Regions from separate parts of the Diaphorobacter sp. JS3051 genome, predicted to be linked through region 1. Evidence: predicted binding sites of a transcription regulator. Region 1 holds the regulator's gene; each other region holds the start of a gene.
What was found. Region 1 encodes FNR, which switches genes on or off when oxygen is low (the NO sensors DNR and NnrR bind a similar motif). Its sites were predicted from a motif close to TTGATNNNNATCAA; they were not measured.

Region 1 (9,740 bases):
GGTCATTTCGCTCTATGAGGCGCAAAAGAAAATCTATCCACGCTCGATAAGTGGAGTGTTCGCACGTTGGCGTTGGGCGATGGTGTTTCTGACACAGCTGGTTTTCTATGGCCTGCCATGGCTGGAGTGGGGGCAGCGCCAGATGGTGCTCTTTGACCTCGGAGCACGCCGTTTCTATATTTTTGGTTTGGTGCTTTACCCGCAGGACTTCATTTATCTGACGGGTTTGCTGATTATTTCCGCGCTGTCGCTTTTTCTGTTTACCGCAGTGGCGGGACGCCTGTGGTGCGGCTTCTCCTGTCCCCAGACCGTATACACGGAAATGTTCATGTGGATCGAGCACAAAGTCGAAGGCGACCGCAGTGCCCGTATGCGCCTGGACAATGGTCCGTGGACATTTGAGAAGATCTGGAAAAAATCTGTCAAGCAAGCCATTTGGATTGCGGTCGCATTCTGGACCGGCTTCACCTTCGTGGGCTATTTCGTTCCGATTCGCGAGCTGGGGGGAGAGTTGCTGGCCCTGCAAGGAGGGTGGCAGATATTCTGGGTGATCTTCTATGGGTTGGCCACGTACGGCAACGCAGGATTCCTGCGCGAGCAGGTGTGCAAATACATGTGCCCTTATGCGCGTTTCCAAAGCGCAATGTTCGACAGGGACACGCTGGTCGTCTCTTACGATCCTGAGCGCGGCGAGCCTCGCGGGCCCCGTAACAAGACCGTAGACCACAAAGCTGCGGGACTGGGTGACTGCATCGATTGCACGCTGTGTGTCCAGGTCTGCCCAACGGGTATCGATATTCGCAACGGACTGCAATACGAATGCATTGGTTGCGGTCTCTGCGTGGACGCTTGCAATACCGTGATGGATAAGATGAAGTATCCGCGCGGGCTGATTCGCTTCTCAACGCAGAACGGCGTCAAGAACCACTGGACCCAGTCGCAAATGCTCAAACGCGTGCTGCGACCCCGTGTGTTGTTCTATTCAGCGGTGCTGGTGGTGTTGTGCGTCGGCATGCTGGCCAGCTTGGTGGTACGCACCCCGTTGAAGGTGGACATCGTGCGCGACCGCGCTGCGCTCTCGCGCATCGTGGCGGGAGGCAAGCTTGAAAATATCTACCGGCTGCAGATCATGAACGCCACGGAGGGGGCGCAGCGCTACACCATCAGCGCCCACGGCATGGAAGGGCTGGAAGTGGCGTCCGAGACCGCAATTGACATTGGACCGGCGGAATCCCGATGGGTGGTTGTCCGTCTTCAAATTCCGTATGGCTCAGCATCTCCTGGATCGCATACGGTGTATTTCGATATTCAAGCGCAGGGTGATAAAGCCCAAGTGGCAGAGAAATCCGTATTCCTCGTACCCCGCTGAAGGCGGTCGTGGAATACAAATGAACAAGCTGTGCTCATAAATGAGCGAGGAGTTAATATAAATGTTGAGTAATTCCCCCATGAAACTGGACGACGACGGAAAGCCTTGGTGGACGTTTGGCCATGTCTGGCTTGTCATCGCGGGGCCGGTGATTGTCATCATTGCGGGCTTCGTGACCCTCTGGCTGGCCGTGAGCAAACCCGACCCCGTCATCGCGGAAGACTATTACCAACGGGGCTTGAACATCAACGAGACCCTGAAGGAGTCTGGGGGCGACATGACGCCTGCCATGAAGGGGCGCAACCATGCAGCTACTCCGCTGGAGGATCAACCGCGCTGACCGGCAGGGCGAGTCCTCTTTGCATGCCGGAGAACAGATGCTAGGCTGTCAACTACACCTGCTAGGAGATGGGCGAATGTGGATGCAACGATTGATGTGGATCGCGTGGCCGGCCTTTTTGATGGCGGGCGTCATGGAAATGGTGGTGTTCGCCTTCGTGGATCCAGAAGCGCTGCAGTGGTTTGATCAACCCCTGCATCTCTCGCGCGAAGGTGTGTATACCATCGCCTTCTTCACGTTCTGGTTCGTACTCATGGCTTCCAGCGCATTGACGACGCTGTTGTCACTCTCGCCCTTTGAGTTGAATCGCTGCCCCGTGCCCAAAGGGGCGCGGCCGGCTGATTGCGCCAAATACGTTTCCTGATCTTTCCGCCGATCAGTTATGAATGAGCAAAAAACCGAAGCTTAATGGCAGGCTTGCTGGCTGTTGACAATGCGCTTCAGCGCATCGGTATCGACGATGCGCACATGGCGCTGTTTTACTTCCACAATACCTTCTTCCACGAACTTGGAAAACGTGCGGCTGACGGTTTCCAGTTTCAATCCTAGGTAGCTGCCGATCTCTTCACGTGTCATGCGCAGCACCAATTCGGATTGCGAGAAACCCCGGGCATGCAAGCGTTGTACGAGATTCAACAGGAATGCGGCAAGGCGTTCCTCAGCACGCATACTCCCCAGCAACAGCATGACCCCATGCTCGCGAACAATCTCGCGGCTCATGATCTTGTGCACATGGTGCTGTAGTGCCGTAACTTCGCGCGACAACTCTTCAATACGATCGAAAGGCATGACGCATACTTCGGCGTCTTCAAGCGCTACCGCATCGCAAGTGTGACGGTCACTCACGATGCCATCCAGGCCAATGATTTCGCCCGCCATTTGAAAACCCGTCACTTGATCGCGACCGTCCTCGGTGGCGACACAGGTCTTGAAGAATCCGGTGCGGATGGCAAAAAGGGATGTGAAGGGTTCACCGTTCCGGAAAAGCGTGCCGCCACGCTTGATCTTGCGTCGTACAGCAACAATGTCATCGATGCGCTTGAGTTGCTGGTCGTCCAGACCCACGGGCATGCACAGCTCACGCAGATTGCAGTTTGAGCAGGCAACTTTGATGGTCTGGAGATTCGTATGCATGGGAACCCTGTTCATGGCTTGAGCTTACCTCTGAACGGCTGGGAGACATGGAATGCCGTAGGCCGCCGGACGACTTTGAGCCGAAGTCAAATTGTCGCCACAAGGACCTCATGGGCGCTTGATCAACGTCAAGGACTCATGGGGGACTCTACGGCACAGTGATATGAAAGTGCAAGGAATCCCGTCATGACCGTTGTTACAACAGAGCTCCTGCGTCGCTTTGACGTCCCAGGGCCGCGCTACACCTCTTATCCGACTGCTGATCGTTTTGTCGAGGCTTTTGGCGAGCGGGAATACATCCTTGCGCTGCAGCAGCGTCGCGTGGGGTCGGTAGCCAAGGCGATGCCTTTGTCGCTTTATGTCCACATCCCGTTTTGTGAATCGCTGTGCTATTACTGCGCGTGTAACAAAATCATTACCCGGCATCCAGAGCGGACAGAGGTCTACTTGCGTTACCTCAGCCGTGAAATCGACCTGCATACGGCGCACTGCGGTGTGGGTCAGCATGTGAGCCAGCTGCATTTCGGCGGCGGCACGCCTACTTTTCTGACGGATGACGGTTTGCGCGAACTGATGGGCATGCTGAGGCGCAGTTTCGTCCTTGTTCCTGGGGGGGAGTACTCCATAGAAGTGGACCCCCGGACCGTGGATGAAGCGCGGCTGGGATTGTTGGCGGAGCTGGGTTTCAATCGCCTGAGCTTTGGCGTGCAGGATTTCGACCCTGAAGTACAAAAGGCCGTGCACCGCATTCAGCCTGCCGAAAAGGTGTTCGCGTTGGTCGATGCGGCTCGCAAGCTCGGGTTTGAATCGGTGAACGTGGATTTGATCTACGGGCTGCCGCGACAGACACCGGAGTCGTTTGATTGCACCTTGGAGCAGGTAGCCGAGCTGCGGCCAGACCGGATCGCGCTGTATGCGTACGCTCACTTGCCAGAACGCTTCAAATCGCAGCGACGCATCATCACGGCCGAGTTGCCCATGGCTTCGGCCAAGGTGTCCATGTTGGCCCGGTCACTTGATGTGTTCCAAGAAGCCGGCTACGTCTACGTGGGCATGGACCATTTTGCTCTGCCAGACGATGCGCTGGCGGTGGCCAAGCGGCAAGGCAGGCTGCACCGCAATTTCCAAGGCTATAGCACGCAGCCCGATTGCGACCTGATTGGTCTGGGCGTTTCTGCCATCGGGCGCGTGGGCGCTACTTACAGCCAAAACGTGAAAACGCTGGACGAGTATTACGACTGCATTAACCAGGGGCATTTGCCTGTGGTGCGCGGGCTGGCGTTGACCAAGGACGACTTGGTGCGCCGCGCAGTCATCATGGCGTTGATGTGCCAAGGTGAGTTGCTGTTTGAGCCGTTGGAACAGTCTTGGCTGATTGATTTCCGCAGTTATTTCGATGCGGAATTACAGCAACTGCAAGAAATGGCGGCTCAGGGCTTAGTGAAAATTAGTGATGAGGGCGTTGAAGTTACGCCCATGGGGTGGTATTTCGTGCGCGGTGTGGCCATGGTGTTCGACAAGTATCTGCAGGCTGACCGTAACCGCGCTCGCTTTTCCCGGATTATTTGACCCATGCTGTGGGCGCTGGCCACGACGGCCTTCCTGATGGGGCTGATGGGAGGGGCTCACTGTTTGGCGATGTGTTCTGTTCCCTGCGCGGCGCTTACGGGGCTGGGTGGCACGCCGGACGCCACCCACACCATTCAATGGGCGCCCCGCCGCGGAATCCTCCAACGGGTAGCGCAGTTTCACGTGGGGCGCCTGATTGGCTACGGCGCCGCAGGGGCGGTGGTTGCGCTGGCCATGGAGCAACTCGCGTGGCTGGGGCAAAGCACCTCGGCATTGCGCCCCCTTTGGACGCTGATGCACGTGCTCATCCTCGCGTGGGGCGGGATGATGATGGTGCAAGCGCAGCAGCCCTTGTGGGTTGAGCGGGCGGGGCGTGCTGCCTGGGCGAAGGTCAAGCCCTTGGTCTCTCGGCCTGGCGGGCTCCTGACCGCGGGTGTGGCCTGGGCGCTCCTGCCATGCGGCCTTCTGTATACCGCACTGTTGACTGCCGCTCTCAGCGGAAGCGTGCTCCGCGGAGCCTTGTGCATGGTCCTGTTTGGCGTGGGAAGCGGTGTATGGCTGGTGCTGGGGCCGTGGACTTTTGGCCGCATTCGCGCTTGGATCGGCGTGAAGGGTGGGGCGTGGGGGTCTCGGCTGGCAGGTGGTGTGCTTTTTTCCCTGGGTGCATGGGCGCTGTGGATGGAGGTTGTCCATGGGCAGCCGGCGCCGTGGTGCGTGCCCTGAAAACAGCGTTTTGTGGAACCACAGCGGCTCCGCGAAGCATGCCGTGGCAAGCGAATGGTGCACACTGAGACGCTCAGGCGTGACGTATCGCTGTCAGATCTCTACCAGCGGAAGTGACGAGTCTGTTCTCATCGACGTGGAGAAATCCAGCTACGCATCTCTGCCTTACTGGATGCGCCATCGTGCGTCTGGGGCGCGCGTTGCGTATCAGTGAGATTGCCGAAGGACTGGGAAACGCCCGAACCACGCCAGGATATTTGGCATCGGTGCGACGACTACCAAGGTCTGCTCTGTGCCTTGCAGATGGGTGGGTTGCGCGCGCTGGCCGCGGAGCGCCGGATTTTCTGAGCAGGTATTGAGGTCGCTGGCACTCACCCGGAGCGAGGGCGCAAGCGATTACCGGAGAAAAAGGTGTCTGCGAATGCCACCGGACCGGCATCCTGAACCGGGGGTTCAGGTGGGCGAGGGCAGCCAGGCGTTGGGTTCATCTGACGCGAGATGATCACGCTCACCGGGCAATGTACCAAGCCCGTGCTCAATGAGCATTGGTTCAAGGAAATATAAAGCCCGGCAGCACCGCAGACATGTTCATTGTAGTGGGCTGCCCGTGTGCGGCCAGGGGCTGGGCTTTTACCGTAATGGTTATAGGAGGCGCCCATCCTCGCCCAGCGCCTCGTCCAGGCGCAGGAGCAACTGCTGCACGCGCTCATCGCTGTCGTGCACATGCGGCGCGACCGGGGTGGGGGCCATGCGCGCAGGGGCTGAGGCGGCTGCCAAATCGGCGGCTTCGCGGTCGGCGATCTCGAAAGCCAGGTTGAGGGCCGCCAGCACGGCGATGCGCTCACGCGCGCGTACTTTGCCCGCGTCACGGATGCGCGTCATGGCGGTATCCACGCGCTCGACCGCCTCCAGCAGGCGCGACTCCTGGCCGTCCGGGCAGGCCAGGAGATAGCTTTGCTGGAGGATCTGTACCTCGATCTGCTTCATGGCGCGTCTTTCGTCTCAGCAGTGCCGGGGAGTTCGGGCTCGGCAGGCAGGCGGTCCAGCAATGCGTTCACGCGGGCACGGGCCGCCTGCAGGCGGGATTGGAGGGAATCGCGCTCCTGGGTGAGCGCCGCGACCTGCTGCGCCAACAGGGCATTGGTGCGCTGCAACTCGGCATGGCGCAGCAGCAGCCGCTCAACGCGCTCGGCGATCTGGTCGATGGAAGAGGGGGAGGCCATACGCTGCCGATTGTAGGGATCGGCGTGCGAACCATCGTAAAATTGCGCAGTTGGTGCTCGCGGCGTGGTTCACATGCCGCAGTTCAACGGGAAGCAGGGAGGGACTCTCCGCCATGGAGTGTGTCCTGTGCCTGCGCTGCCCCCGCAACGGTCAGCGGATGAGCCGTACCTCGGCTCCCTCTTCATTGACAAGCCACTGAGCGCCTTGAACAAGCGTTTGGGAAGGCGATGCAGAGCGTTCCGCCAGCCCGGATACCGGCCAACGAGGTGGCTCCGCGTTTCCTTTTGTGAAACCTGGGCCGTTATGCCCAGGTGCCGACGGGGAGGTCGGCCGTGGCGATCTCTCTGTTTGCCCCACATGACAAACACCCGTCCGTTCAATGTGCGCTTGAGTGCGCTTTCCGTGCACGCGCGCGTCGCCGTGCTGCCGCTGGCGCTGGCCGCCGCTTTCCCCGCCGTGTCCCAGACCCTGCTGGCCCAGGCAGCCACAGAACCCCAACTGCGTGAAACCGTCATCACGGCAACCCGCGTGGCCCGGCCGCTGGCCGACATCGTGTCCGATGTGTCCGTCATCGACCGTGAAACCATCGAGGCCAGCGGCGCGGTAGGCGTCATTGACGTGATCTCGCGCCTGCCAGGCGTGCAGATCACGCGCAATGGCGGCCAGGGCAGCAGTGGCAGCGTCTACCTGCGCGGCGCGGAGTCGCGCTTTACCGCCGTGTACCTGGACGGCGTGCGCCTGGACTCGCAATCCACCGGCGGCGTGGTGTGGGAGCAAATCCCGTTGTCGCAGATCGACCGCATCGAGGTCGTGCGCGGGCCAGCGGCTGCTGTGTACGGCTCGGATGCCATGGGAGGCGTGATCCAGCTCTTCACCAAAAAGGGCGAGGGTGCGCCGGCGCCCTACGTGGGCGTGGGCCTGGGCAACCAGGGCACGCGGACGGTGCAGGCCGGCGTGAGTGGCGGCACCGAGCAGGTGGACTATGCGCTGGGGCTGTCGCATGAGCGCGCCGATGGCTTCAGTGCCCGCGTAGGCTCCGCCTACAACCCGGACGAAGACGGCTACCGCCGCACCTCTGCCAATGCCCGACTGGGCGTGCAGTTCGACACGACCCATCGCCTGGAGGGCACGCTGCTGGCCAGCAACCTCAACTCGCAGTACGACGGCAGCAAAACGGCCGACGACCGCAATCACCACCAATTGCGCACGGCCAGCCTGGCATGGCTGGCCAAGTGGAGCGACGTGTACAGCACGCGCTTGCAGGTCACGCAGGGGCAGAGTGAATACAGCACCCGGCCCAACTTCTACATGACCGAGACCACGCTGCACAATTACCTGCTGCAAAACGAGTGGCGCCTGGGCGCGCATCTGTTCACAGCCGCGCTGGAGCGCCGCGAGGACGAACTGCACAACCCCGCCACCGAGTTCGTGGGCGACCTCCAGCGTGACCGCTCACAGAACGCGCTCGCGCTGGGATATGGCCTGAACCAGGGCGCCCATACGCTGCAGGCCAACCTGCGCTATGACGACGACAGCGAGTTCGGCGGCAAAAGCACGGGCAGCCTGTCCTATGGCTACGCCATTACGCCGCAGTGGCGCGTCACCGCAGCGGCCGGCACGTCCTTCCGTGCACCCACGCTCTACCACCGCTTCAGCGAATACGGCGCGCCCGACCTGCAGCCCGAGAAGGGGCGCAACGTGGAGCTGGGCGCGCGGTGGACGCAAGGAGAGAGCAGCGTGGGTGTCGTGGCGTACCGCAACCGCGTCAGCAACCTCATCAATTTCGGCGCCGCGGGCCGCTGTGATTCCAGCTTCGGCTGCTACGAGAACGTGGGCCGCGCCGAGTACAAGGGCGTGACGCTGTCGGCCGCGCACCGCATCGCGGGCGTGTCGGTGCATGGCTCCATCGACTGGCAGAACCCGCGTGACCTGGACAGCGGCAAACTGCTGGCGCGCCGTGCCAAGCGCTACGCCACGCTGGGTGCCGACACCCTGGTGGCAGGCTGGACGCTGGGGGCGGAGCTCTACGCATCCGCGCGCCGGTACGACAACGCGGCCAACACCAACGTACTGGGCGGCTACACCACGCTCAACCTCTACACCAGCAAGCGCGTGGCGCGCGACGTGACGCTGCTGGCCCGCGTCGACAACCTGGCCGACAAGGACTACCAGTTGGCGCGCACCTACGCCACCGGCGGCCGCACATTCTATGTGGGCCTGAAGTGGGCGCCGCAGTAACGCCATCACCGACTGCCACACCATGAGCCGCTGTCCCGCCCTGGTCATCGCCGCGCCCGCCTCTGGGCAGGGCAAGACCACCGTCACCGCCGCTTTGGCGCGCCTGCACACACGCCAAGGCCGGCGCGTGCGGGTGTTCAAGTGTGGGCCCGACTTCCTGGACCCGCACTGGCACCAATTGGCCAGCGGCGCCCCCGTGCACCAGCTCGATCTGTGGATGACCGGTGCGGCAGATTGCGCGCAGCGCCTGCGCGCCGCGGCGGCCGAAGCAGACCTGCTGCTCATCGAAGGGGTGATGGGATTGTTCGACGGCGAGCACAGCGTGGGCGACCTGGCGCAGCGCTTCGGCATACCGGTGCTTGCGGTGGTGGATGCCTCTGCCATGGGGGGCACGCTGGGCGCCATCGTGCATGGGCTGCGGCACTACCGTGCGGGCCTGCCATGGGCCGGTGTCTTGGCCAACCGCGTGGCGGGCGACCGCCATGCGCAGATGCTGCGGGACGGCTTGGCCGACGCTGCGGACTGGCTGGGTGCGCTGCCACGGGTCGTGGGTGACGCTGCGGGCGGCAGGGAGCCTGGTGGCCTTCTGCCCGAGCGGCACCTGGGACTGGTGGCAGCGCACGAACTGCCCGATGCCCTGCAGCGGCTGGACGCCGTGGCCGATGCGCTGGCCGGCACGCCCCTGGGCCGCATGTCCGCCGCGGACCTGCAGCGCTGGGCGGTGGACTTCGGCGGCACGCCCGTGGGCCGTGCCGCCATCACGCCGCTGCTGGCGGGCCGCACTGTGGCCGTGGCGGCGGATGAGGCTTTCTGCTTCATCTACGAAGCCAATATCGACACCCTGCAGCAGCTGGGCGCGCGCGTGGTGCGCTTTTCGCCGCTGCGCGACGCTGCGCTGCCAGCCTGCGACGCGCTGTGGCTGCCCGGCGGCTACCCCGAGCTGCACGCCGATGCGCTGGCCGCCAATACGGCCATGCGCGGCAGCCTGCAGGCGCACGTGGCGGCGGGTCGGCCCGTGTGGGCGGAGTGCGGCGGCATGATGGCGCTGCTGGAGTCCATCACCCTGGCCGACGGGCGCCGCGTGCCCCTGTGGGGGCTGCTGCCGGGTCATGCCACCATGCAGCGGCGCCTGGCCGCGCTGGG
Region 2 (9,740 bases), 1.5 Mb from region 1:
CCGCGCATTCCCAGCGGTCCATGGTGCCGGTGCGCCAGCACAGGTAGTGCGCGTAGGGGCTGGGGGCGTCGGTGTCGAACAGGCGTACCAGTGTGCCCTGGTCCAGCCAGGGCGCGGCGAGCTTGAGCCGTACCGGGGCCACGCCCATGCCCGCCGCGGCGGCGTCGCACATCAGGCCCACGTCGTTGAATTGCGAGCCTTCGTTGGGTTCGGCCCAGGCCAGGCCCACGGCTGCGAACCAGCTGCGCCAGGGCTCCAGCGGGCTGCGCAGCAGGGGCAGGCCTTCCAGGTCCTCGGGGCGCTCGAAGGGGCCGTGCTCGCGCACGAAGCCGGGCGAGGCCAGGGGCGTGAGCACGTCGCGTGCGATCTCCACATGCTCCATGTCGGCGTAGTGGCCGGGGCCGTAGCGCACGACGAGGTCCGCGTCCTCCGCCACCACGTCCAGCAGCGGGATGGAGACCTGCAGGGCCAGGTCGATCTCGGGGTAGGTCTCGGTGAACTGGCGCAGCCGCGGGATGAGCAAGGCGCGCGCGAAGGTGGGGGTGACCGCGATCTTCAGCCGGCGCTTGCCCGGCGCCACTGCCGTGCCTGGGAAGCGCTGCAGCGCGGTGAGCCCCTCGCGCACATGGGCCAGATAGGCGCTGCCGTCGGTGGTCAGGGAAAAGTCGGCCCGCCCGAACAGCCGCGTGCCCAGGATCTGCTCCAGCTGCTTGACGCGGTGGCTTACGGCGCTGGGGGTGACGCACAGCTCATCGGCCGTCTGCGTCACGCTGCGCAGGCGCGCCAGCGCCTCGAAGGTCAGCAGGCACTGGATGGGCGGGATGCGCCGCAGGCTGGCGGCGTCCAGGGCCGCCTTGGCCGCGATGGAAAGGGATTGCGTGGCCATGGCGGCGTGTGGGGCAGGGCGGGTTCAGCGGAAGACGACGGTCTTGTGGCCGTTGAGCAGCACGCGGTGCTCGCTGTGCCACTTCACGGCGCGCGCCAACACCTGGCTTTCGGTGTCCCGCCCGCGGGCGGTGAGATCTTCCACGGTATCCGTGTGATCTGCTCTTGTAACATCTTGTTCGATAATCGGCCCCTCGTCGAGGTCGGCCGTCACGTAGTGGGCGGTAGCGCCAATCAGCTTCACCCCGCGGTCATGCGCCTGGTAATAGGGCTTGGCGCCCTTGAAGCTGGGCAGGAAGCTGTGGTGGATGTTGATCGCGCGGCCCGACAGCTTGGTGCACAGGTCGTTGGACAGCACTTGCATGTAGCGCGCCAGCACCACCAGTTCGGCCCCCTCGGCCTGGATGATCTCGTACTGCTTGGCCTCGGCTTGCGCCTTGGTGGCGGCGGTGACGGGGATGTGGTGGAAAGGGATGTTGTAGCTGGCCGCGAGCTGGTAGAAGTCGCGGTGGTTGCTGATGATGGCGCGGATGTCGATGGGCAGCAGACCGCTCTTGTAGCGAAACAGCAGGTCGTTGAGGCAGTGGCCTTCCTTGCTGACCATCAGCACGGTCTTCATGGCCGCGCTGGTGGCATGCAGGCTCCAGCGCATGCTGTGCTCTTCGGCAAAGGTGGCCAGTTCGGCCTTGAGGGTGGCTTCGTCGGTGGACTCGCATGCGAATTGCACGCGCATGAAGAAAAGGCCGGTGCCCTGGTCGTTGTACTGAGCGGCTTCCTCGATGTTGCCGCCGTGGTCCAGCAGGAAGCCGGAGACGGCGTGCACCAGCCCGAGCCGGTCGGGGCAGGACAGTGTCAGGATGTAGGAATGGGTCATATGCTGCGATTGTCGCAGCACGCGAGGCCCCTTCAGGAGTGTGGATTGCTGAGTAAAGGCGCGGGCCGCAGGCCCTCGTGGAGGCCCCTGCAGGGCCGCTGGATGTTGGCGCTGGCCGTTGTTGCCATGGGTGCGGCCTGGGCCTGGGCGGGTGCGGCCGCCTTGCAGTACCTGCCCCTGGAGCCGCAGGCGCTGCAGACCCTGCTGCAGTACAAGAGCGGGCTGGACGCCGTGCTGGCGGGCGCACTGCTGGGCTGGCTCCTGCTGCGCTGGCGCCGGGGCGGGAGCCGGCGCACCCTGGCGCGCCGGGTGGAGCAGGTGCTGCGCCACGCGCCCGCCGGCATGGCGCGGTTGAGCATGGACGGCCACCTGGTGTGGGCCAATGAACGCCTGCGTGAATGGCTGGGCGTGGCGCCGCACGAGCCGCTGCCGCAGGTCGACTTTCGCACGCTGGTGCGTCCGCACGACAGCGATTGGGCGCAGCGGCAACTGCAGCGGCTGCGCGCCGGCGAGATCGACCATTACCAGGGCGAGCGCTGGTGCCGCAACCAGCGCGATGGATCGCAGCTGCCCGTGCTGTGCACCGTGAGCCATGTGCTGGCCCTGGAGAGCGAGCCCGACCACCTGGTGTGCGTGCTGCAGTCCCTGCGTGAAGTGCATGCCGCGCGCGACGCGCAGGCGCTCAGCGAACAGCGCTGGCGCCTGGCGGCCACGGTGGTGGACAACACCATCGAAGGCGTGGTGGTCACCGATGCGGACGGCCGCATCCTCTCGGTCAACCCGGCCGTCACGCGGCTCATGGGCTATACCGAGGAAGAGTTGCTGGGCCAGAACCCGCGCGTGTTCAAGTCGGGGCGGCACGGACCGGTGTTCTACGAGGCCATGTGGGACACCATGCGCCAGACGGGCCACTGGCAGGGAGAGATCTGGAACCGGCGCAAGAACGGCGAGGTGTTCCCGGAGCGCATGTCGCTCTCGGCCGTGCGCGGCGCGGACGGCGCGGTGACGCACTACGTGTGCATGTTCACCGACATCTCCGAGGAAAAGGCCCAGCACCAGCGCCTGGAGTTCCTGGCGCACTGCGACCCGCTGACCGGCCTGCCCAACCGCGCCTGGTTTGGCGAGCAGCTCGACAGCGCCGTGCGCCAGGCACAGGACAGCGGCGAGCTGATGGCCCTGCTGCTCCTGAACCTGGACCGCTTCAAGGACGTGAACGACAGCTACGGCCACGCCGTGGGCGACGAGGTGCTCAGGCACATCACCCGCCAGGTGGAGCAGAGCCTGCGCCCGGGCGATCTGCTGGGGCGGCTGGCCGGCGACGAGATCGCCGTGCTGGCCCGCCACCTGCGCCATGCGGACGGCGCGGCAGCCGTGGCGCGGCACCTGATCGCCGCGGCCAGCACGCCCTGGTGCACGCCCGATGGCATTGAGGTGGTGGTGGGCGTGAGCGTGGGCATCTGCATGTTCCCCGGGCATGCGCGGACCACCGAGGCGCTGCTGCAGGGCGCGCATTCCTCGGTGTACGGCGCCAAGGCCCGCGGGCGCGGCGCGTATTGCTTCTTTGACGAATCGCTCATTCAGGCCGCGCGCGAGCGCCTGGAGATCGAGGCGCGGCTGCGCGTGGCCCTGGCGCAGGGGCACCTGCGGCTGTACTACCAACCGCAGGTATGCATCGCCACCGGCCGGATCATGGGGGCCGAGGCGCTGGTGCGCTGGCTGGACCCGCAGGAGGGCATGATCTCGCCCGCGCGCTTCATCCCCGTGGCCGAGACCTCGGGCGTGATCGGCCCGCTGGGCCAGTGGGTGATGCGCGCCGCCTGCGAGCAGGGCCAACGCTGGCGCGCCGACGGCCTGCCGGAGATCCGCCTGGCCATCAACCTCTCGCCGCGCCAGTTCCAGTTGACCGACGTGGCCGCCTGCGCCGCCGAGGCGCTCAAGTCCAGCGGCTTCCCGGCCCGCTGCCTGGAGCTGGAACTGACCGAGTCGGTGCTGGCCGAGCGGCCCGACGAGATCCGCGCCGTGCTGCAACGCCTGCAGCAGCTGGGCGTGCGCATGGCGGTGGACGACTTCGGCACCGGCTATTCGTCCCTGGCGCACCTCAAGCGCTTTCCCATCGACGTGCTCAAGATCGACCAGGGCTTCATCCGCGACATTCCCCGCAGCGCCGACGACATGGCCATCAGCGCCGCCATCGTTGCCATGGGGCACAGCCTGGGGCTGTCGGTGCTGGCCGAGGGGGTGGAGACGCCGCAGCAGCTGGCGTTCCTGCGCGAGCGCGGCTGCGACGCCTACCAGGGCTACCTGTGCAGCCGCCCCCTGCCGGCGGAGGAGTTCGCCCGGCTGCTGCAGGCGCACAACGGCATGGCGGGCTGAGCGAGCGCGGGCTGGGGCCAGCGTCCGCTACGGCGCGGGCGGCGGGCCGGGCCAGCGCTCGCGCAGCTCCGCGCACGGGTCGTGGGGCGTCAGCGCCGGCGTGCGGTGGATGTGATCCGCTTCACTTTCAATAGCTGCTCGCGCCTGTCCCGCTTGGGCTATTGCCACTTTTGACGTGAAATTACTCGGCAGCCACGTGGGCACGCCCAGGCTGCGCTGCACATGGCCGAAGCCCGCCACCAGCAATACCGTGCGGCCGGGGCGGTGGGCGGCCTGCACGGCGCGCGCCATGCGGGCGTCCCGCGCCAACTGGATGCGCACCATGGGCATCAGCCGCTGCGCCGGCACCAGGCCGCAGTGGCCCTCCTCGATCGCGGTGCGCTGGCGCGCCAGCGCTGCGGGACGCAGGTGCGTGTCCAGCGCGGTGTCGCGCATGGCTTGCGGCATCTGGCTGCGCGGCAGGTTACCGCCGCGCACCGGCACGCCCGCGGCCACGGCAGCCATCACCACCGGCGCATAGCGGTCCCAGGGCCAGGCCTGCTCATCCCATTGCAGCGCGGCGCGCACCTGGGCAGCGTCCGCGTCCGGCGGCAGGCCATCGGTGCCCGCGCCTTCGGGCGCCATCTCCAACACCAGGGCCGCAAGGCGCTGGCGCGCGGCGAGCCACTGGACCGTGTGCCGCTGCCACTGCTGGTGGGCGGCGGCGTCATGCTGCTCGCCCAGCAGCAGGGCGTCCACGGGCGGCCAGCGCTCCAGTTGGGCGTCCCAGGCGGCGTTGCCCGCGGTGGTTGGTGCCGACTGCTCCAGAAGTGTGGTACAGCCGGCGGCGAATGCCAGAGCCAGCGTGGCGAGCAGAAAGCGGTACAGCGGTAGGGTTGGCATGCCCAATGGTAGGACGTGGCGGCATTGCAACCGGGCGTAAATGTGACTTGCATGAGGAGCGCTTTGGGCCGTAATTTGCGGCAGGCCGCGCCACGGGCGGCTGGCGTGCTACAGGAAACGGAGAGCGCAACTAGGCTGCACGGCCGCGTGACCGCCGAGGCGACAACGACTTCGCAGGGTCTTCATGTAAGGTTCGCGGCGAAGCGTCCCGCGCGGTGTGAAAATCGAGAATTGCCGCCGCGCTTGGGTCGCGGCGTGCACGTCAGTTAGATCCTTTCGGAGCCCCTTCCATGCAGCGTGAAATCACCGACCTTGCCCCCGCCCTGTCTACACAACCCATCAGCATGGATGTGCTGAAGGAGAAATACTTCAAAGACGGCGAGAGCGATGTCGAGGATCTATTCCGCCGCGTGGCGCGGGCGTTGGCCTCGGTCGAGCGCGAGGACATGCGCCAGGCCCTGGAGGCGCGCTTCCTGGACAACCTGCGTGCCGGCGCCATCGGGGCGGGGCGCATCATGAGCGCCGCCGGCACCGACATCCAGGCCACCCTCATCAACTGCTTCGTGCAGCCCGTGGGCGACTGCATCCAGGGCGTGGACGATGCGGGCTACCCCGGCATCTACGAGGCCCTGCGCGAGGCCGCCGAGACCATGCGCCGCGGCGGCGGCGTGGGCTACGACTTCTCGCGCATCCGCCCGCGCGGCGCGCTGGTGAAGGGCACGGCCTCCATGGCCTCGGGCCCCTGCAGTTACATCAACGTCTTCGACCAGTCCTGCTCCACGGTGGAGAGTGCGGGCGCGCGCCGCGGCGCGCAGATGGGCGTGCTGCGCATCGACCACCCGGACGTGCTGGACTTCATCACCGCCAAGCGTACGCCGGGCCGCTGGAACAATTTCAATGTGTCCGTGGGCGTGCCCGACGCCTTCATGGAAGCGGTGGAGCAGGACCGTGATTGGGAGCTGGTGCATGGCGCCGCGCCCGGTGCGGAGCTGCAGGCCCAGGGCGCACACCAGCGCGCCGACGGCCAGTGGGTGTACCGCACGGTGCGCGCGCGCGAATTGTGGGACACGATCATGAAGTCGGCTTACGACTTCGCTGAGCCCGGCATCCTGTTCCTGGACCAGATCAACACCGACAACAACCTGCACTACACGGAGACCATCCAGGCGACCAACCCGTGTGGCGAGCAGCCGCTGCCGCCCTACGGCTGCTGCGACCTGGGCCCGATCATCCTCACACGCTTCGTGCGCAACCCGTTCGGGCTGCATGGCGAGGCGTCGTTCGACTTCGATGCCTTCGAGCAGGCCGTGGCCACCCAGGTGCGCGCGCTGGACAACGTGCTGGACGTGACCTTCTGGCCCCTGCCGCAGCAGCAGGCCGAGTCGGCGGCCAAGCGCCGCATCGGCGTGGGCTTCACGGGCATGGGTAACACGCTGGCCATGCTGTGCAAGCGCTACGACCGCCAGGAAGGGCGCGACATGGCGGTACAGATCGCCGAGCGCATGCGCAACGCGGCCTACCGCGCGTCGGTGGAACTGGCCAAGGAAAAGGGCGCATTCCCCAAGTTCGACGCCGATGGCTACCTGGCCAAGGGCACCTTCGCCAGCCGCCTGCCCGCGGACATCCAGAAGGCCATCCGCAAGCACGGCATCCGCAACAGCCACCTGCTGTCCATCGCGCCCACGGGCACGGTGAGCCTGGCCTTTGCCGACAACGCCTCCAACGGCATCGAGCCGCCGTTCTCCTGGAGCTACACGCGCCGCAAGCGCGAGGCCGACGGCAGCAAGAGCGAGTACGTGGTGGAGGACTACGCCTGGCGTCTGTACAAGACGCTGGGCGGCGACGTGAACCATCTGCCAGCGTACTTCGTGAGCGCCATGGACATGGCGGCCGCCGACCACGTGGCCATGATGGAGGCCGTGCAGCCCTTCGTGGACACGGCGATCTCCAAGACCGTGAACGTGCCCGAGGACTACCCCTACGCCGATTTCAAGGGCCTGTACATGCAGGCCTGGCACTCGGGCCTGAAGGGCCTGGCCACCTACCGGCCCAACAGCATCCTGGGCGCCGTGCTGGAAGTCACGCCCGCCGCAGCGCCAGCCCCCGCCGCCGCACCCGAGGCCGCGCCCGCCCCCGTGGTGGTGGACCCCATGCGCACCATGATCGAGAGCCGTCCCACAGGCGGCCTGTCGGCCGTGGCGGAGAAGCTGGAGTACTGGACGCAGGAAGGCCACAAGACGCTGTACCTGATCGTCTCCTTCCTGCCCGTGCCTGACGGGCGCGGCGGCACGGTGGACCGCGCCATCGAGTTCTTCATGCCCGTGGGGCAGAGCGGCGAATCGCTGCAGTGGATCACCTCCAGCATGCGCCTGCTGTCGCTGGCCGCGCGCGGCGGCTTCCTGGAGCGCGCGTTGTCCGACATGCGCAAGGTCGCCTGGGACCGTGGCCCCGTGCGCCTGGGCACGCACCAGAAGGCCGACGGCACCCACGTGCCGCTGTGGCACGACTCCGAGGTGGCCGCCATCGCGTATGCCGTGCAGAACATCCTGGCCCAGCGTGCCATGCCGCAGCAGCAGGTGCTGCCGCTGGACGAGCCCGCCGCAGCGCCCGCGACCGGCATGCCTCCGGCCATGGCCGGCAAGAAGTGCAATGAGTGCGGTGCCCACGCCGTGATCCGCAAGGACGGCTGCGACTACTGCACCCAGTGCGGCGCCCTGGGCAGCTGCGGCTGAGCAGACCGGAACGCCCTGGCAACATCAGGGCGTTCACTATCAATATGATAGCTGTTTGCGCTTGATGGGAGCGCGCGGAAGCATGTTTTCGCTTGTATGCCGCGGCCGTAGGCTTGAGCAAACTTGACTTCCATCAAGACATTTCAAAAGCGCGTGCCTACACTGCCGCCATGCGCAACAAGTCCACGCTGTCCACCAAGCTGCTGGCCATGGGCACGGTGTTCCTGCTGGTGGCGCTGGCATCCATCGGCTTCACGCTGTGGGTGACCTGGAAGTTGGAGGGGGGCGCCGCTGCGGTGAACGAGGCGGGCCGCCTGCGCATGAACATGCTGCGCATGGTGCTGGCCCAGCAGAACGAGTCGCCCCAGGAATTCGCGCGGCTGGAAACGCGCTTCAACGAAGGGCTGGAGTTGCTGCGCACGGGTGACCCCGCCCGGCCGCTGTTCGTGCCCTGGAGCGATGACACGCGCGAGCGCTACGAACACATCCGGCGGCAGTGGCTGCTCATCGAAAACGACTGGAAAGCTGCCGCGCACTATGAAAGCACCGCCTCGGCCGTGGCGCGCGCCGATGCCTTCGTGCTGGACCTGGACAGCTTCGTCGAGGCCATCGAGATCCAGATCGTGCGCCTCACGGCGGTGCTGCATCTGTTCCACCTGTTCATGGTGGCGTTGGCCATCGGCTCGGCTGTGGCCTTCATGGCGCTGAGCTACCTGCTCGTACTCAACCCCGTCACGCGGCTGCAACAGGCCCTGGCGCGGCTGCGCAAGGGCGACCTGGGCACGCGCCTGGAGGTGGAAGCAGACGACGAGTTCGGCCAGCTGACGGCGGGTTTCAACCTCATGGCCCATGCGCTGCAGACCTCGCATGAGGACCTGGAGCGCAAGGTACGCGAGAAGACCGCCACCATCGAAGTGCGCAACCAGCGCCTGGCGGCGTTGTATGCGGTGAGCGCCCTTGCGGCGGAGGCGGGAAGCCTGGAGGAGTTGACCCAGGGTTTCGTGCAGCAGATCCGCCGCGTGGCGGGGTGCGACGCGGCGGCCGTGCGCTGGTCGGACGAAGCCAACGAGCGCTACGTGCTGCTGGCCTCCGACGGGCTGCCCCAGTCGCTGGTGGAACACGAGCACTGCGTGGTCACCGGCGCCTGCGAATGCGGACAGGCGCAGGGCCAGGCGCGCATGCGTGTGATTCCGATCATGCCTGTCGGGGGCCTGCAGTTGCCGCATTGCCGCGAGGCCGGCTTCGAGACGGTGGTGAGTATCCCGGTGCAGATGCACCAGCGCCTGTTGGGTGAGGTCACGCTGCTGTATCGCAGTCCGCTGGAGCTGTCGGCGGAGATGCGCGAGCTGCTGTCCACCATGGCGCATCACTTGGCCACTTCCATGGAAAGCCTGCGCGCCTCGGCGCTGGAGCGCGAGGCAGCGGTGGCGCAGGAGCGCAGCCTCATTGCGCGCGAATTGCACGACTCCATCGCGCAGTCGCTGGCCTTTCTCAAGATCCAGACCCAGCTGCTGCGCGACGCGGTGGCGAAGGGCAACACCGAAGCGCGTGACCGCAGCATGGCGGAGCTGGATACCGGTGTGCGCGAATGCTATGCCGACGTGCGTGAGCTGCTGGTGCACTTTCGCACGCGCACGCAGGACGAGGACATCGAAGCGGCGCTGCGCGCCACGCTCTCGAAGTTCGAACACCAGACCGGCGCGGCCACGGCGCTGAGCATGGCGGGGCACGGCCTGCCGCTGGCGCAGGACGTGCAGATCCAGGTGCTGCACATCCTGCAGGAGGCCTTGTCCAACGTGCGCAAGCACGCCGATGCACGCCGCGTGGAGCTGCGGGTGCAGCGCCACCCCCGCTGGCGCTTCGAGGTGCAGGACGATGGCTGCGGGTTCGACCCGGACAGCGTGCCACCCGATTCGCTGCATGTGGGCCTGGGCATCATGCGTGAACGCGCGCAGCGCATCGGTGCGCATCTGGAGCTGGTTTCGCGCCCCGGC
Region 3 (9,740 bases), 1.1 Mb from region 1:
CCAGGCGCGGCGCCCCGTAGGCGGCAGCGGGCGTGTCGTCGCCCAGAAAGGCGAAGTCCATGGCTGGCCGCTCGCCGCTCAGCAGCTCGGCCATCGCCTTGCCCGAGCCAGCGCCATGCGTCCAGCCCAGCGTGCCGTGGCCGGCGTTCACCCACAGGCCGTGCAGCGGCGTACGGCCGATGAACGGGATGTTGGTGGGCGTGGCGGGGCGCAGGCCGGTCCAGTACTGCGGATCTCCGCCTTCCTCGGGCGTGCGCGTGTCGCACACGCCGGGCAGGATGGTCTCAATGCGGCGCGACAGCATGTGGCAGCGCGCGCGCGCCACAGGGCTGTCCAGCGACAGGTCGTAGCCGCCCAGCTCGATGGTGCCGGCCACGCGCAGCACGTTGCCCAGGCGGCTCATGGCGATCTTCTTGCCGTCGTCGATGGTGGAAACCATGGGCGCGCCCTCCGGTTTGAGCAGCGGGAACGTGGCGCTGTAGCCCTTGCCGGGGTAGATGGGCAGGTGCACGCCCACGCCCCGCAGCAGCGGTGCGCTGTAGCTGCCGCATGCAACGACCACGGCATCGGCTTTCAGTATTTGGTCTTTTTGGCCTGTAGCGCTTTCCTGGCGAGCGCGAATAGCTATTGATTCAATAGCGTTGCCGGAGCGGTTCAGGCGCAGCACGTCGTGACCGTAGAGGAACTGCACGCCACGCTCGGCGCAGCGGCGGGCCAGCGCCTGGGTGAATACGCGCGCGTCGCCGCTCTCGTCGGTGCTGGTGTAGGTGCCGCCGGTGATGCGGTCGCCGTAAGCGCGGAAGGCCGGCTCGATGGCGAGCAGCTCGTCGCGACTGACCACGCGCCGCTGCACGCCGAAGCGGCGCATCAGTTCCACGGCGTGGGCCGCGTCGTCAAAGGACTTCTGGTCGGTGTAGAAGTGCGCGATGCCGCGTTCCAGCCGGTGGTACTCGATGCCTGTGACGCGCACCAGCTCTTTGAGTGCGGCATGGCTGTAAGCGCCCAGCGCCACGATCTGCTGCACGTTGCGTGCGAAGGCCGTGTCGTTGCACTGCGCCAGGAACTTCAGGCACCAGCGCCATTGCTCCCAGTCGAGCTGGGGGCGAAACAGCAGCGGCGCTTCCTTGTCGAACATCCACTTGAGGGCCTTCCATGGCGCCTCGCGGTTGGCCCAGGGCTCACAGTAGCTCACCGAGATCTGCGCCGCGTTGGCAAAACTGGTCTCCAGCGCCGCGTCGGGCTGGCGGTCGACCACAGTGACTTCATGCCCGCGCTCGCGCAGATGCCAGGCGGTGCTAATGCCGATGATGCCGGCGCCCAGGACGATGGTTTTCATGGCGCGCAGTGTGCTGCGGCCCAATGAAAAACAAAAGCGTGATTAAACTTCTTCGGAATTCATCAGAATGACTAATGGATACCGACCGTGAGCACATTTGACCCCGCCGCATTGGAATGCCTGGCCGCCATCGTCGAAGAGGGCGGTTTCGAGCGCGCCGCGCGCCGCCTGAACATCACCCAGTCCGCCGTGTCGCAGCGCCTGCGTGCGCTGGAGGCGCAGGTGGGCTCGGTGCTCATCGTGCGCAGCCGGCCGCTCAAGCCCACCTCGGCCGGGCAGTTGTTGCTCAAGCACACCAAGCAGTTGCGCCTGCTGCGCGCCGACCTGGAGCGCGATCTGCAGGACCTCATGCCCAGCGGGCGCGGCGGCGGCCGCGAGGAAGAGCGCATCGCCATCGCCATCAACGCCGACAGCATCGCCACCTGGGCGGTGGACGCGCTCGGCGATCTGGTGCGCCAGCGGTTGCCACTGGAGATCATTGCCGACGACCAGGACTTCACGCAGGAGTGGCTGCGCTCGGGCCAGGTCATGGGCTGCGTGACGACGTTGAAGAGCGCGCTGCGCGGCTGTCGCATGGTGCCCCTGGGCGCGATGCAGTACGTCGCCGTGGCCGCGCCAGAGCTGGCGCGCCGACAACTGCCGCAAGGGCTCACGGCGCACAACTTCCGCGACGTGCCTTTCGTCTCGTTCAACCGCAAGGACGATATGCAGGCCGAGTTCGTCACGCGCACCTTTGGCCTGAAACGCGTGTCTCTCAGCCGCGTGTTCGTGCCCAGCTCGGAGGGCCAGGTGCGCGCCGTGGCCGCGGGCTGGGGCGTGAGCGTGGTGCCCGAGCTGCTCGCGCGCCCCTGGCTGCAGCAAGGCCGGCTGGTGGACCTGGCGCCGGGCCATACGCTGCCCATCCAGCTGTACTGGCACTCATGGAACCTGGAGTCGGAAGTGCTGGATGCGCTGGCCGATGCGCTCACCAGCGCGGCGGCGCAGTACCTGTCGGCCTGACGGCACACGCGGATGGGGGTCTTTAGGGTTATCGGCCTGCGCGGGGTGAAGGCTCGCTAACATCGCCCGCATGAACACGTTGCAGCCGCCCCGTCCGTCCTTCAAGGAGCAGATGCTCCGGGCGCGCGAGGATGCCATCGTGGAGGCCGCGAGCCGCCTGCTGGGCGAAAAAGGCTTCGAGACCATGACCGTGGACGAGGTCGCCGCGGCCGTGGGCATTGCCAAGGCCAGCCTGTACAAACACTTTGCCGGCAAGGACGACCTGTGCTCGGCCGCCATGGTGCATGTGGTGGAGCGCCTGCAGCGCTTTCTGGCGGCGCTGCCGGCCGAACTTGGCGCCATGCAGCGCCTGCACGCGCTGCTGTGCTGGACGCTGCAGTTGCAACTGGCCGACGAGGTGCCGCTGCTGCCCAGCCGCAACTCCGCGCTGGCCCAGGCGCTGCGCGCCTGCGACGCCTACCGGGCATCGATGCAGGAGGTGCATGCCTGCATCCTCGGCTGGATCGTCGAGGCGCAGGCCCAGGGACAGCTGCGGCGCGAGTTGCCGCCCGATGTGATCTTGTGTGCGCTGCTGGCGCGCAATGCCGATCCCATGCTCGGCATGCTGCGCGACCGCGGTTATGCGGACGAGTGCATCATCGACTGGGCCGCGGACACCTGCCTGAGTGGCCTGGCGAGCGGCCCCGCCATGCGGGTGGCCTGATCAGCGCACCAGCAGTACCGGCACCTGGCAGTTGGCCAGCACCTGCGTGCTGACCGAGCCCATCACCAGCTTGCCCAGCGAGCCGTGGCCGTGCGTGCCCATGACGATCAGGTCGTACTTGCCGGACTCGGCCACCTTGGCGATGGTCTCGCCCGCCGGGCCCACCTTGGTCATGGTCTTGAGCTGCACGCCATGACGCGCCATGAACTTCACGACGGGCGACAGCACCTTTTCGCCTTCCTCAGCGTGGTACTTGTCCACGACTTCCTTGCCGAGCGCGGCGCGCGCGCGGGGAGGCAACTGGGGCTGCACGGTGATGGCCGTGTAGGTGTGCGAGCTGCCCAGCATCTCGTCGTGAGCGGCCAGGTAGGCCAGCATTTTCTTGGTGTAGATGCTGCCGTCGACAGCAAGCAGGATGTTCATTCGAAGTGCTCCGGAAACGAGAAATCAGACTAATCCGCGCTGGCGTCTGTTGTCTTGACTTCAGTCATATTTTTGATGCGGTGCGCGGTGGCGGGCGCAGGGCCCGCACGCATCATACGGTGAGCACGCAGTGCGGCTGAAAGGTTGCCTGCTCCCCCTTGCGGGCATAGCCCAGCGGGTTGGCCACTATGCGGCAGCTCCAGGGCGCGCCGTCCGCGCGGGCCCCGCGCACCAGGTAGTCGCTGGGCGCATGCAGATGGCCGTGCAGCCACAGCTGGGCGTGGGGCAGGCAGTCGTCCAGCGCATTGCAAAACCCCGCCGTGCCCGGCACCAGGCCGTAGCGCGGGTCGGCGCTGAGCAGGCTGGGCGCGAAGTGCGTGACGGCCACCGTCGTGCCCGCAAAGGGCTGTGCGAGCGCGTTGCGTAGCCAGGCCTGGCAAACCAGGGCCTGTTCGCGCACCTCGGCGGCCAGGAAGGGCACACCCTGGCGGGTGCTGCCAGTCTTGGAGAGATAGAAGTTGGCCGCGCGGAACGCCTTCTCGCGCCGCTGCAGTCGCTGGCCCGGGTCGGTGATCGCCGCGTGGTCGGCCAGCGCGTCGAAGTCGCTCCACAGCGTCGTTCCAACGAAGCGGACCCCCTGCAGCACCATGCTCTCACGCTCCAGCCAGATCAGCCCCAGCCGGTCGCAGCTGCGCCGCAGGCGCGCATGCGCGGCGTCGAAGTCCTGCATGTCGTATTCATGGTTGCCAGGGACGAAGACCACTGGCGTGGGCCATCCGGCGTACTGCGGCAGAGGGGAGAAGCGCGCCAGGCCGAAGTCGTCGTCCGACAGCAGCGAGCCGGCCTGGTAAGAGCCGATGTCGCCGGCCAACACCAGGACATCGGCGCCAACGGCGGGGCTGGGGGTGAAATGCGGGTGGGCTTCCAGGTGCAGGTCGGACAGCAGTTGCAGCTTCATGGGTGAGTGGGTGGGGTCAATCCTGGCGGTGGATGGGGGCGGGCGTGTTGCGCGCGGCGCGCGCAATCGCCTCGCGCAGCCAGCGGTGGGCGGGGTCGTGGTTGCGCCGGCGGTGCCACAGTGCGTCCACGTGCACGGGCGGCAGCGTCATGGGCAGCGGGCGCCACACCAGTTCGTCGCGCACGCTGGCCACGCCGACGAAGTGGCGCGGCAGCACGGTGAGCAGGTCCGTGGTGGCCACCACCCGTCCCGCGGTGAAGAACTGGTTCACGGTAAGCACGATGCGGCGTTCACGTCCCAACGCGGCCAATGCCCCGTCGATGAAGCCGAAGGGCTTGCCCGAGAAGCTCACCAGCAGGTGGCGCGCGGCGCAGTACAGGTCCAGCGTCATCGGCACGGCGGCCAGCGGGTGGTCCGCGCGCATCACGCACACGTACTGGCCATCGTAGAGGCGGGTGCTTTCGTGCGCCACCACGTTGTCCGACTGCGCCCGCGCCGTGAGGTCGGCCAGCACGGCGGGGAAGTAGCCCACGGCCATGTCGGCGCTCTCGTCGTCCAGCAGGCGGCGCGGGTCGCGCGTGGTCAGCGGCACCACGCGCAGCGAGACGCCGGGGGCCTCGCGTTCCACGATCTCGATGAGTGGCGGGATCAGCGTGGCACCCGTGGCGTCGGCCATCGCCAGAACGAAGGTCGTCTGAGTAACCGTCTTCGAAGTCAAGCGCAATGAAGCGACTTGTCCCAAGGTTTTCCAGTGCGCACCATGGCGTTGAGCGTGGTGAGCAACTTGCGCATGCAAGCGACCAGGGCGACCTTGGGCAACTTGCCAGCGGCCTTCAGACGCTCGTAGAAGGCCTTGATGGCCGGGTTGTAGCGGGTGGCCGTGAGCGTTGCCATGTACAGCACGCGGCGGATCTCGAAGCGCCCGCCTTGTACGCGCCGCCTGCCCTTGCTGCCGCCGGAGTCATTGGCCATGGGCGCCACGCCCACCAATGCAGCGATCTCGCGCCGGTTCAGCCGGCCCAGCTCTGGCAGCTCGGCAATCATCGTGGCACTGGCCACCGGGCCGACTCCCGCAGCCGACTGCAGCAGCGTGTCGAGCTCCCCAAAGTGCTCGCGCACATGCGTGACCATCTGCTCTTCGATCTCATCGAGCTGCGCCTTGATCGCCGCCTCGATGGCCTCGATGCTGGCGTGCAGCTTCTTGGGCGTGATCTGCAGCCGTTGGCGCTCCGAATGGAGCATGGTCAGCAACTGGCGCCTGCGCGTGACCAGGGCCGCGAGCCACTGCTGGCGCTCATCGGCCAGGGGGCGCAAGAAGCGCTGCAGATCGTCGCGGCGCAGCAGCACCGCTGCCAGCTCGGCCAGCGTGCGCGCATCCACCGCGTCGGTCTTGGCCAGGCGTCCCATGGATTTGGCGAAGTCGCGCGCCTGGCGCGGGTTGATGACCGCCACGGGCAGGCCTGTGGCCTGCAGGGCACACGCTAACGCGGCCTCGTAGCCGCCGGTGGCCTCCATCACCACCAGACCCACGTCCAGGGGCTGCAGGGCAGCCGCCAGCGCCGAGTGGCCTTCGGCATCGTTGTCAAACCGCTGGGCGCTGCTCTTGGCACCCAGCACACAGACATCCACGTGCGCCTTGGCCACGTCGATGCCCACCGTCACAGAGGTAACAGACATGATCTTCAGATCCCTTGCTTGTGCATGCGCGCTCAATCAAGGCGCGCGTAACCGTTCGGGCTTCACGAAGACCAGCGCGGCGGCCATGCGTTCTGTACTCAGTCACGGGCTCTATCACCCCAGCGCCTACCAAACTGCACGGGCCGGTCTGGCCGCCTCAACGGCGTTCAGACTCTACCGCGCTGGTCTGGTTTAAAGATACAAGCGGACGCCGGGTCAAAGCGCCCGGGGGAAAGTGTCTCCTGCAACTGTGCCAATGCGTGCCGTACGGCGGGCCACAGGGCCAGTGCCCGCGGCGTGGGCTCCACGCCGTGGCCGCGCCGCGTGACCAGCTCGTCGCCCAGCACCTCGCGCAACCGGCGCAGTGCGTTGCTCACGGCGGGCTGTGTGATGGCCAGTTTCTCGGCGGCGCGGGTCAGGTTGCGCTCGGCCATGACCTCGTCAAAGACGCGCAGCAGATTGAGATCCAGCGTGCGAAAGTTCAATGGCTGCATGCCGCAATCATCACACGGATGAATATGGGTGATTCAACATATAAATTAGACACAAACCAGGGTAAACCCTAGTATTGCTGCACCGCCCGGCAATTTCGCCAACAGTGGCGTACGAGTCGCATCATGACGAAGTTTGTACACATCGACGTTCCTGTCCAGCACCACGGCATTGCACGCATTGAAGAGGCCGCAAGCCATCTGAAGCAAACCGCTGCCCGCTTTGCCGGCACCCGCGGCGCAACGTCGCTGCTGCTGGCGGCGCTGGTCGCCGCGCTGCTTGTCGTGGCCAACCAGGTCATGGACACCTGGAACGATGGCCACATGCTGGCCGGCTGGATGGTGATGTGGGTGATCGCTTTCGCAGGAATGGCGTTGCTGGCGGCACCTGCGCGCAGCGCGGTGCTGGGCCTGCGTGCCGCTGTCAAGGCTTGGTCGGACGCGCACCGGCGTGCGGCAGAGGACGAGCGCACCTGGAATGCCGCACTGCGCGACGCCCGCATCATGGCCGACCTGAGCCGTGCGATGAACGGGATCGCGGTGGACGACCTGCGCCGTTACCGCTGAACGGCCGCGCGGCGACACCGCGCCAACCGACAACAGGGCACCTTCGGGTGCCCTTTGTGCTATGTGCGCGGCAGCTTCCTATGGGGCGCATTCATGAAAAAACCCCGCGCCACAGATGTGGTCGCGGGGTTGTGTGTGTAGGCCCGGCTGAATTACACGCGCCGAGCCGAGGCAGGGTGGTCAGGCCGCCAGACGCTTCTCCAGCGCGGCCTTGATAGCCAGCAGTTCCTGAGGCAGGTGGTAGGCCAGCTTGTCGAAATGCTCGGTGTGCAGCTTCAGTTCTTCGACCCAGGCAGCCTTGTCGATGCTGGTCACCGTCTTGAACTGCTCGGTGCTGAAGTCCAGGCCGGTCCAGTTGATCTCGGCGTACAGCGGAGCAATGCCGAACATGGTCGGCTCGCCTTGCGCCGTGCCCTCGATGCGGTCCAGCATCCACTTGAGCACGCGCATGTTGTCGCCATAGCCGGGCCAGACGAACTTGCCGTCCTCGCCCTTGCGGAACCAGTTGACGCAGAAGATCTTGGGCAGCTGGTGGCCGGACTCCTCCAGCTTGTGTTCCATGTCGAGCCAGTGCTGGAAGTAGTCGCTCATGTTGTAGCCGCAGAACGGCAGCATGGCGAACGGGTCGCGGCGCACGACGCCCTGCGCACCAAAGGCGGCGGCGGTGGTCTCGGAGCCCATGGTCGCGGCCATGTAAACGCCTTCCATCCAGCTGCGGGCCTCGGTCACCAGCGGCACGGTGGTGGAGCGGCGGCCGCCGAAGATGAAGGCGTCGATGGCCACGCCGGCGGGGTTGTCCCACTCGGGGTCCAGGGCCGGGTTGTTGGTGGCGGCCACCGTGAAGCGCGAATTGGGGTGCGCGGCCTTGGCGCCGGTTTCCTTGGCGATCTGCGGTGTCCAGTCCTTGCCCTGCCAGTCGATGAGGTGGTCCGGGAGCTTGCCGGTGTCCTTCTCCATGCCTTCCCACCACACATCGCCATCGTCGGTGAGGGCGACGTTGGTGAAGATCACGTCCTTGTCCAGCGAACGCATGCAGTTCGGGTTGGTGTGCATGTTGGTGCCGGGGGCCACGCCGAAGTAACCGGCTTCGGGGTTGATGGCGTACATCTTGCCGTCGGCATGGGGCTTGATCCAGGCAATGTCGTCACCGATGGTCGTGACCTTCCAGCCGGCGAAGCCGGCTTCCGGCGGCACCAGCATGGAGAAGTTGGTCTTGCCGCAGGCGCTGGGGAAAGCGGCGGCCACGTGGTACTTCTTGCCCTCGGGGTTGGTCACGCCCAGGATCAGCATGTGCTCGGCCAGCCAGCCCTGGTCGCGGCCCATGGTCGAGGCAATGCGCAGCGCCAGGCACTTCTTGCCCAGCAGTGCGTTGCCGCCGTAGCCCGAGCCGTACGACCAGATCTCGCGGGTCTCGGGGTAGTGGACGATGTACTTGACCTGGGGGTTGCAGGGCCAGGACGTGGTGTCCTTCTGGCCTGCGGCCAGCGGGGCGCCCACGGTGTGCATGCAGGGCACGAACTCGCCGTCGGTGCCGAGCACGTCATAGACGGCCTTGCCCATGCGGGTCATCAGCTTCTGGTTCACGGCCACGTAGGCGCTGTCGGTCAGTTCGATGCCAATGTGGGCGATGTGCGAGCCCAGAGGCCCCATGGAGAAGGGCACCACGTACATGGTGCGGCCGGCCATGCAACCGTCAAACAGCGGCTGCAGCGTGGCGCGCATCTCGGCCGGGGCCATCCAGTTGTTGGTCGGGCCGGCGTCTTCCTTTTTCTCCGAGCAGATGTAGGTGCGGTCTTCCACGCGCGCGACGTCCGACGGGTCGGACCACGCCAAGTAGCTGCCCGGGCGCTTGGCGGGGTTCAGCTTCTTGAACGTGCCGGCATCCACCAGTTGCTGACACAACTGCTCGTACTCCTGCTGCGAACCGTCGCACCAGTGGATGCGGGCGGGCTTGCACAGCGCGGCCATTTCGGCCACCCAGGCGATCAGCTTGGCGTTCTTGACGTATGCGGGCGCCTGAATGTCCAGGACGGGCATGGTGGGTGCGTTCATCGGGAAGGCTTCTTTGAAGTTGAAAAACAGTCTTTTCAAAGGAAGCGAACCGGGTCACGACGCACAGGCCCGCGCTGAACCGATCTGCGCGCTGCCTTTGAAAAAACCGCTGGGACTCAGTCGGCTGGCGAAACGGGGGTACCGCGGTGGCACCCCTGCACAGGTCGGCTGGGGTGACGATTTTATGAAGACGCCCCCGATTTGTCTGTCGGACAGGGGGTTAAATCATGCAAAAAACACATGACGTTATGCGTGTCATGGCGTCGGTGCAAAACGCGATCACCAAAAAACAAAGCCCCGCAGAGGCGGGGCTGGGTGGCGAGCGGGCGGTGCGTTCAGGCCATGTACACCGCAATGAAGGCCAGCAGGAAGATCATGGCCGCACCCACCGCAGGGATCACGACGGGAATCAGATGCACCACGGACTCGGCGGCATCGGTGGCCGTGGCGGCCTCGACGTCGGCGGCGTTGGGGGCGATGGGGTGGTCATGGGCCATGGGTTCGGTCTCCTGTGGGGTCTGGTGCCTTGATGGG

Region 2: I3K84_RS10865 (type IV pili methyl-accepting chemotaxis transducer N-terminal domain-containing protein) is a predicted target of FNR. The motif match lies at 7,870-7,883, and genes of this name have one in related genera.
Region 3: I3K84_RS12700 (universal stress protein) is a predicted target of FNR. The motif match lies at 3,516-3,529, and genes of this name have one in related genera.

The regions. Positions count from the first base shown of each region.
Region 1 covers NZ_CP065406.1:3,771,076-3,780,815, forward strand. The annotation lists gene ccoG (cytochrome c oxidase accessory protein CcoG) at 1-1,369, shown strand, start outside; gene I3K84_RS17950 (FixH family protein) at 1,431-1,709, shown strand; gene I3K84_RS17955 (hypothetical protein) at 1,786-2,073, shown strand; gene fnr (fumarate/nitrate reduction transcriptional regulator Fnr) at 2,115-2,858, opposite strand; gene hemN (oxygen-independent coproporphyrinogen III oxidase) at 3,030-4,412, shown strand; gene I3K84_RS17970 (sulfite exporter TauE/SafE family protein) at 4,416-5,135, shown strand; gene I3K84_RS17975 (cell division protein ZapA) at 5,778-6,122, opposite strand; gene I3K84_RS17980 (hypothetical protein) at 6,119-6,358, opposite strand; cobalamin riboswitch at 6,393-6,637, shown strand; gene I3K84_RS17985 (TonB-dependent receptor domain-containing protein) at 6,717-8,597, shown strand; gene I3K84_RS17990 (cobyrinate a,c-diamide synthase) at 8,620-9,740, shown strand, end outside.
Region 2 covers NZ_CP065406.1:2,273,674-2,283,413, reverse strand. The annotation lists gene I3K84_RS10890 (LysR substrate-binding domain-containing protein) at 1-886, opposite strand, end outside; gene purU (formyltetrahydrofolate deformylase) at 911-1,759, opposite strand; gene I3K84_RS10880 (putative bifunctional diguanylate cyclase/phosphodiesterase) at 1,760-4,132, shown strand; gene I3K84_RS10875 (ChaN family lipoprotein) at 4,160-5,014, opposite strand; gene I3K84_RS10870 (adenosylcobalamin-dependent ribonucleoside-diphosphate reductase) at 5,305-7,746, shown strand; gene I3K84_RS10865 (type IV pili methyl-accepting chemotaxis transducer N-terminal domain-containing protein) at 7,917-9,740, shown strand, end outside.
Region 3 covers NZ_CP065406.1:2,638,642-2,648,381, reverse strand. The annotation lists gene I3K84_RS12715 (D-amino acid dehydrogenase) at 1-1,336, opposite strand, end outside; gene I3K84_RS12710 (LysR family transcriptional regulator ArgP) at 1,424-2,335, shown strand; gene I3K84_RS12705 (TetR/AcrR family transcriptional regulator) at 2,406-3,038, shown strand; gene I3K84_RS12700 (universal stress protein) at 3,039-3,461, opposite strand; gene I3K84_RS12695 (metallophosphoesterase) at 3,574-4,419, opposite strand; partial or broken gene I3K84_RS12690 (LysR substrate-binding domain-containing protein) at 4,436-5,116, opposite strand; gene I3K84_RS12685 (IS110 family transposase) at 5,134-6,096, opposite strand; partial or broken gene I3K84_RS12680 (LysR family transcriptional regulator) at 6,300-6,590, opposite strand; gene I3K84_RS12675 (hypothetical protein) at 6,714-7,154, shown strand; gene I3K84_RS12670 (phosphoenolpyruvate carboxykinase (GTP)) at 7,335-9,206, opposite strand; gene I3K84_RS12665 (hypothetical protein) at 9,542-9,703, opposite strand.